Regions from separate parts of the Bradyrhizobium sp. UNPA324 genome, predicted to be linked through region 3. Evidence: predicted binding sites of a transcription regulator. Region 3 holds the regulator's gene; each other region holds the start of a gene.
The links. Region 3 encodes PhoB, which activates phosphate uptake and scavenging genes when phosphate is short. Its sites were predicted from a motif close to TGTCATNNANCTGTCAT; they were not measured.
Positions count from the first base shown of each region.

Region 1: phnC (phosphonate ABC transporter ATP-binding protein) is a predicted target of PhoB. The motif match lies at 1,317-1,333, and genes of this name have one in related genera.
Region 2: ugpB (sn-glycerol-3-phosphate ABC transporter substrate-binding protein UgpB) is a predicted target of PhoB. The motif match lies at 997-1,013, and genes of this name have one in related genera.

Region 1 covers NZ_LFJD01000004.1:2,501,832-2,504,094, forward strand. Annotated here, with positions in the region: gene UNPA324_RS12225 (alpha-D-ribose 1-methylphosphonate 5-triphosphate diphosphatase) at 1-596, opposite strand, end outside; gene UNPA324_RS12230 (transferase hexapeptide repeat family protein) at 593-1,261, opposite strand; gene phnC (phosphonate ABC transporter ATP-binding protein) at 1,433-2,242, shown strand.
Region 2 covers NZ_LFJD01000004.1:4,322,283-4,324,545, reverse strand. Annotated here, with positions in the region: gene ugpB (sn-glycerol-3-phosphate ABC transporter substrate-binding protein UgpB) at 1-942, opposite strand, end outside; gene UNPA324_RS20735 (CaiB/BaiF CoA transferase family protein) at 1,333-2,263, opposite strand, start outside.
Region 3 covers NZ_LFJD01000004.1:3,943,912-3,946,174, reverse strand. Annotated here, with positions in the region: gene pstB (phosphate ABC transporter ATP-binding protein PstB) at 1-305, shown strand, start outside; gene phoU (phosphate signaling complex protein PhoU) at 317-1,033, shown strand; gene phoB (phosphate regulon transcriptional regulator PhoB) at 1,056-1,763, shown strand; gene UNPA324_RS19055 (GcrA family cell cycle regulator) at 2,053-2,263, opposite strand, start outside.

The sequences.
Region 1 (2,263 bases), 1.4 Mb from region 3:
CGTTCGACCAGCCGATCGAATTCCTCGGCTGACAGGCCGGTGCGCTCCACCATGCGGTTGCGCTTGCGCGGCTTGGCCATGTCGGCGACGGTGCCGTCCATGTGGTCGTTGAAGGCAAGCAGGTCGACGCGGCCCTCGGCCAGCCACTGGCTGATTTCAGGCTCGGACTCAAGATTGTAGGTCTCGTGCCTGAGATGGAAGCGGGTGTCGGCGGCGAATTGCGGGCGCTGCCGCTCGATGGCCTCCATCAGGCCGCGCGCATTGTCACAGCTGCGCAGGCCCGGCTCCCACGAACAGGTCGTGGCGTGAAACACCGTGGTGATGCCGTTGCTGATCGCCTGGCGGTCGCTGTCGGCGAGCGCGACGTCGATCGGGAAGTCGACGCCGGCGCGGGGCATCATCTGCCGCTCGAACGCATCGCCATGGAGATCGACGATGCCGGGTAGCACCAGCAGGCCCCGTGCATCGATCGCCAGCCGCGCCCGGCCGCGCGAGGCGTCCATCGCAGTGATGTCCTGCCCGGATACCGCCAATGACGTTTCGGCGACCTCAGTGCCGATCAGGGCCCCGCCGCCTTCAAGGAAAATGTCTGTCACGCGACCGCGCTTCGTTTGCTGGGAGAATTGGCGAGAGAGCTCGCTCGTGCTTCGTATGTCGCAAGAAAATCTTCAATCCCGAGCTTGCGGAAATCAGGCAGAGCTTGCCGCAATTTGTCGTGATCCCAGTCCCACCAGGCCAGCCGCGCAAGCCGCCCGGCGATCTCTTCGGAGAATCGCCGCCGCACGATTCGGGCCGGATTGCCGGCGACGATGGTGTAGGCCGGCACGTCCTTGGTGACGATGGCGCCGGCCGCGATCACCGCGCCGGTGCCGATGTTGCGGCCCGGCAACACGACCGCGCCATGGCCGATCCAGACGTCGTGGCCGATATCGACGTGATGCTGCCGCCGCCACTCGAAGAACTCGGTATCGTCGCTCTCGCCTTCGAAGTAGGCGCTCGAACGATAGGTGAAATGCGCCTGCGTCGCGCGGTGCATCGGATGATTGCCGGGATTGATGCGCGTCATCGCCGCGATCGAGCAGAATTTTCCGATTGTACTGTAGGTGATCTGGGCGTCGTTCACGACATAGGAGTAATCGTCCATCGCCACTTCGTGCAGGATCGTGCGTGCGCCGACCTCGGTATAGGCGCCGAGCCTGGTCTCGTGCAGCGTGGCCGAAGGATCGATGGTCGGCTGGACCGAAAGCGCTTTGGCGGCCATGTTGGTTCCGGATTGCGGGCGGGCGTTCCTCTTCGAGCGGCTTGATGACGATGTCATGACGGGGCGATGACAGGGGATGAGCTGCGTAGGATCGCCGCACCGCACAGCACCTGTCACACAAGTGTTAAGCGCCGGCGTTAGCGGTTGGCTCCAGTTAATCTGGAGCGCTGCATGCTGGTGGTGGAAGGTCTGACGTGTCGCTTCGGCGCGAAAGCCGCGGTGGACGACGCATCGTTTCAAATTTCCCCCGGCGGCTTCGTCGGTGTGATCGGACGGTCCGGCGCCGGCAAATCGACGCTGCTGCGGAGCATCAACCGCCTGGTGACGCCGACCGAGGGCCGCATCCTGTTCGATCGCGTCGACGTCACCGCCTTGCGCGGCAGGGAGCTGCGGCAATGGCGGGCGCGATCGGCGATGATCTTCCAGCAGTTCAACCTGGTCGGCCGGCTCGATGTCCTTACCAACGTCCTGATGGGGCGCCTTGCGACGATGCCGGCCTGGCGCTCGCTGTCGCAAGTATGGCCCGAGCAGGACAAGGCGCTGGCGATGTCCGCGCTCGAACAGTTCGATATCGCATCGCTCGCTGCGCAGCGCGCGGACCAGCTCTCCGGTGGTCAGCAGCAACGCGTCGCGATTGCCCGCGCCTTGGTGCAGCAACCCGACATCATCCTCGCCGACGAGCCGATCGCCTCGCTCGATCCGCGCAACACCAAGATCGTGATGGATGCGCTTTTGCGCATCAACAAGCATTTCGGCATCACCGTGCTCTGCAACCTGCATTCGCTGGATCTGGCGCGCAGCTATTGCGACCGCCTGATCGGCATGGCGCAGGGGCGCGTGGTGTTCGACGGTGCACCGTCCGCGCTGACCGATCACGTCGCGCGCGAGCTCTACGATCTCGAAGCCGCCGATGTCATGGGCGGCATGCCTGTACCGGTGCCCGAGGGCGTCCCGGCGCTCGGAACGGCCGCGGCCGCCTGAGCGAAATCCGTTTCGTTGCAA
Region 2 (2,263 bases), 380 kb from region 3:
GCCCATCACCCAGAGCGAAGCACCGCCGATGATCGAGTTCTGCGGCGCGCCCTTCGCGTCCGGATAATACGGCATCGGCACTGCGGTGAAGTTGAACTTGGCCTGCGCCTTGACGTTGCCGAAGAACGCCGAGGAGGTCAGGTAGAGCGGGCATTCGCCCGAGGTGAAGCGGCCTTCGCCGGTGTTGGTGCGGCCGGCATAGTCGTAGGTCTTGTCCTTCTGGAGCTCGACCAGCTTCTCGAGGTGCTTGACCTGGAGCGGGCCGTTGAACTCGAGCACGGTGTCGAAGCCGTCGAGACCGTTGGCCTTGGTCGAGAGCGGCACGTTGTGCCAGGCAGAGAGCTGCTCGAGATTGACCCAGGTCACCCACGAGTTGGAGAAGCCGCAGGTCGCATGACCGTTGTCGTGGAGCTTCTTGGCCGCGGTGAACACGTCGGGCCAGGTCTTCGGGATCTCGACATTGGCCTTCTTTAGCTCGTCGAGGTTGACCCACATGACGGTCGACGACGAGTTGAAGGGGAAGGACAGCATCTCGCCCTTCGAGGTCGAATAGTAGCCGGTGATCGCGGGCAGATAGGCCTTGGGATCGAACTTCTCGCCGGTCTCGGCCATCAGCTTGTAGACCGGCTTCACGGCGCCGGTCGCAGCCATCATGGTGGCGGTGCCGACCTCGAACACCTGCATGATGTGCGGCGCGTTGCCGGCGCGGAACGCCGCGATGCCCGCGTTCATGGTGTCGGCGTAGTTGCCCTTGTAGGTGGGGATGACCTTGTAGTCGCTCTGCGCGGCGTTGAAGTCGTTCGCGAGCTTGACGATGACGTCGTTGTTGGCGCCGGTCATCGCGTGCCACCACTGGATTTCAGTCACGGCCAGAGCCGGCGAGGCGCTCATGCCGACCGTGATTGCAAATGCGGCAGCCGCGCCAAAGTGTCGAAGAGTCATCAAGAAAACCTCCCTTGCCCGTCACTAAAGAAGCGCTTGCGCTAGCAGCGCCATATGACGTTCACATGACTGTGTAAGCGGCCGAAACGAAAGCGGCAAGCGCTGGAAAAGGGAAGCTGTCAAATAGGCGAAGACGAAGCGGGCAGCCTCCTCCGTTCGCGGTGCACTATCGTGCCCGCGCCGCAGTGCGGCATTACTTATGTGAGCTGACGATCAAGCCGCGGGCCCCAAACCTCTCCCGCGTGCGTGCGGGAGAGGGCGGCGCGAAGCGCCGGGTGAGGGCTCTTTCCTCTTGGGGACTGTCCCATTGCGGAGACACCCTCTCCCCAACCCTCTCCCGCAAGCGGGAGAGGGCGCGCACCTGCGCCGCCGCTTGATCTCTGTCCTAGCTTAGCGCTTGCGCTCGGGGCCGCAGACCGTGCCCTTTTCGACCATCGCGTCGATCTCGGCCTTGGAGTAACCGAACTCGCCCAGCACCTCGGCCGCGTGCTGGCTGAATTTCGGCGGCAGCCGGCGCAGGCTCGGCTTGCTGCGGTCGAGCCGGATCGGCGAGGCCACGCCTTTGTACCAGTCCTTCTCGATAATATCGCCGCGCGCGATCGTGTGCGGGTTGGTCAGCGCCTGGTCGATCTTCTGCACGGGCCCTGCGGGCAGGCCCGCGGCAAGCAGGCGATTGCACAGCGGCTCGGCTTCGTGCTGGCTGAACACGGCGGCGAGTTCGGCGCGCAGCGCCTCGCGGTTGGCGATGCGGTCCTTGTTGCGCGCAAAGCGCGGATCGGTGCCGAGCTCCGGCTTGCCGATCTCCTTGGCGAGCTTGCGGAAGGTGCCGTCATTGCCGACGCCGATGAAGATGTTGTCGGTTTTCGTCGGGAAGATCGCGTAAGGCACGAGGTTCGGGTGCTCGTTGCCGGTGAGCGAGGGCGGCTTGCCATGCATGAAATAGTTCGCGGTGTGCGGATGCATGATGGCAAGGCCGGTCTCGTACAGCGTCGTCTCGAGGAATTGGCCCTGGCCCGAGCGCTGCCGCTCCGACAGTGCCATCAGGATTCCGATCGCCGCGTAGAGTCCGGTGGTGATGTCGACCAGCGGCACGCCGATCCGCATCGGCCCGCTCTCGGGCGAGCCGGTCGCGGCGATCATGCCGGTCATGGCTTGGATGATGGCGTCATAGCCGGGATTGCCGCCGCGCGGACCGTCGGCACCGAAGCCGCAGATCCGGCAATGCACGAGGTGCGGAAATTTCTTGCGCAAGGTCTCGTTGCCGATGCCCCATTTCTCCAGCGTGCCCGGCTTGAAATTCTCGATCAGGACGTCGGCCGTC
Region 3 (2,263 bases):
GCCAGCAGCAGCGCCTGTGCATCGCCCGCACCGTCGCGGTGCGGCCCGAGGTGATCCTGTTCGACGAGCCCTGCTCGGCGCTCGATCCGATCTCGACCGCCAAGGTCGAGGAGCTGATTCAGGAGCTGGCCGAGAACTACACGATCGCGATCGTCACCCACAACATGCAGCAGGCGGCGCGCGTCTCCGACAAGACCGCCTTCATGTATCTCGGCGAGCTGATCGAGTTCGACGACACCAGCAAGATCTTCACGTCGCCGACCGATCGGCGTACGCAGGACTACATCACCGGCCGGTTCGGCTGAGGAGACGCAATATGGGTACTGAACATACCGCGAAGGCTTTCGACACCGACCTTCAGGAGCTCACCCGCCTGGTCGCCGAGATGGGCGGGATCGCCGAGCGCATGATCGTCGATTCCGTCGATGCGCTGATCCGCCGCGACGTTCCGCTCGGCCAGCGCGTCGTCACCACCGATGCCGATCTCGACGCGCTGCAGAAGCGCATCGAGGAGCGCGCGGTGCTCACCATCGCTCGCCGCCAGCCGATGGCGGTGGACTTACGCGAGATCGTCGGCGCCATGCGGGTTGCGACCGACCTCGAGCGCATCGGCGATCTCGCCAAGAACATGGGCAAGCGCGTCGCCGCACTGGAAACCGACTTCCATCCGCTCAAGCTGTTCCGCGGCCTGGAGCACATGACCGACCTGGTGCAGCAGCAGGTCAAGTCGGTGCTGGATGCCTATGCCGCGCACGATCTGCCGGCGGCGATGGCGGTGTGGAAGGGCGACGAGGAAGTGGACGCGATCTGCACCTCGCTGTTCCGCGAGCTCCTCACCTACATGATGGAGGATCCGCGCAACATCTCGTTCTGCATTCATCTGATGTTCTGCGCCAAGAACATCGAGCGGATCGGCGACCACGCCACCAACATCGCCGAGACCGTGTTCTACATGATCGAGGGCCAGGCGATCACCGACAAGCGGCCGAAGGGCGACATGACGACGTTCGCCACGACGATCCCGAATACCTGAAGACTTAAGGAGCGACGACACCATGGGCGCACGCATTATGGTGGTTGAGGACGAAGAAGCTCTCACCGAGCTGCTGCGTTACAACCTCGAAGGCGACGGCTATGACGTCGAGACGGTGATGCGCGGCGACGACGCCGACACCCGCCTCAAGGAGCACATTCCCGATCTGATCGTGCTCGACTGGATGCTGCCGGGCCTGTCCGGCATCGAGCTGTGCCGGCGCCTGCGCACCCGTCCCGAGACCAAGCAGCTGCCGATCATCATGCTCACCGCACGCGGCGAGGAGAGCGAGCGGGTGCGGGGACTTGCGACCGGCGCCGACGACTACATCGTCAAGCCGTTCTCGGTACCAGAGCTGCTCGCGCGGGTGAAGGGCCTCTTGCGGCGCGCCAGCCCTGAGCGGCTCGCGACGGTGCTGGCCTATGGCGACATCGAGCTCGACCGCGACAAGCGCCGCGTGGCGCGCTCGGGCCGCCCGATCGATCTCGGCCCGACCGAATATCGCCTGCTGGAGTTCTTCCTGGAGCATCCCGGCCGCGTGTTCTCGCGCGAGCAGCTGCTCGACAGCGTCTGGGGCCGCGACATCTACATCGACGAGCGCACCGTCGACGTCCATATCGGCCGCCTGCGCAAGCTGCTCAATCTCGGCCGCGAGCAGGATCCGATCCGCACCGTCCGCGGCGCCGGCTACGCGCTCGACGATCGCTTCGCGAAGGCCGAGCAGACGTAAGGTTTGCGAGCCGTGGTTGGCAGCTGCGGCCACAACATCGGTGTCGTCCCGGACAAGCGTCTGCGCAGATCCGGGACCTCAGCGCGAGCGCTTGCGCTCGTCGCGATTAACCACAGGCAGCAATTGTTTTGCGAAAAGGTAACTCCGAGTCCCCGTAACCACATCTTGCGGTGGCTATGGGTCCCGGATCTGCGCGCGCTTGTGGCGCGCTTGTCCGGGACGACATCGGGTGTGTCGAGGCGCCGTCGTGTGACGGCTACCGTTCTTGCAATCAGCTAGATCCGCGAACTCACCGCGTGCCCGGCTTCGGTGCTGCGCGCCGACGGTCCGCTGCCGGCTGATACGCCACGCGCGAGTGCTGGGCGCAGTAGGGCAGGCCGGACAATGCCTTGCCGCCGCAGAAGAAGAAATCCGGGCTCGAGGGATCGCCGACCGGCCAGTGGCAGGTCGCCTCGTTCAATTCGAGCAGCGACAGCCGCTGGCTCATCGGCACCACGTTG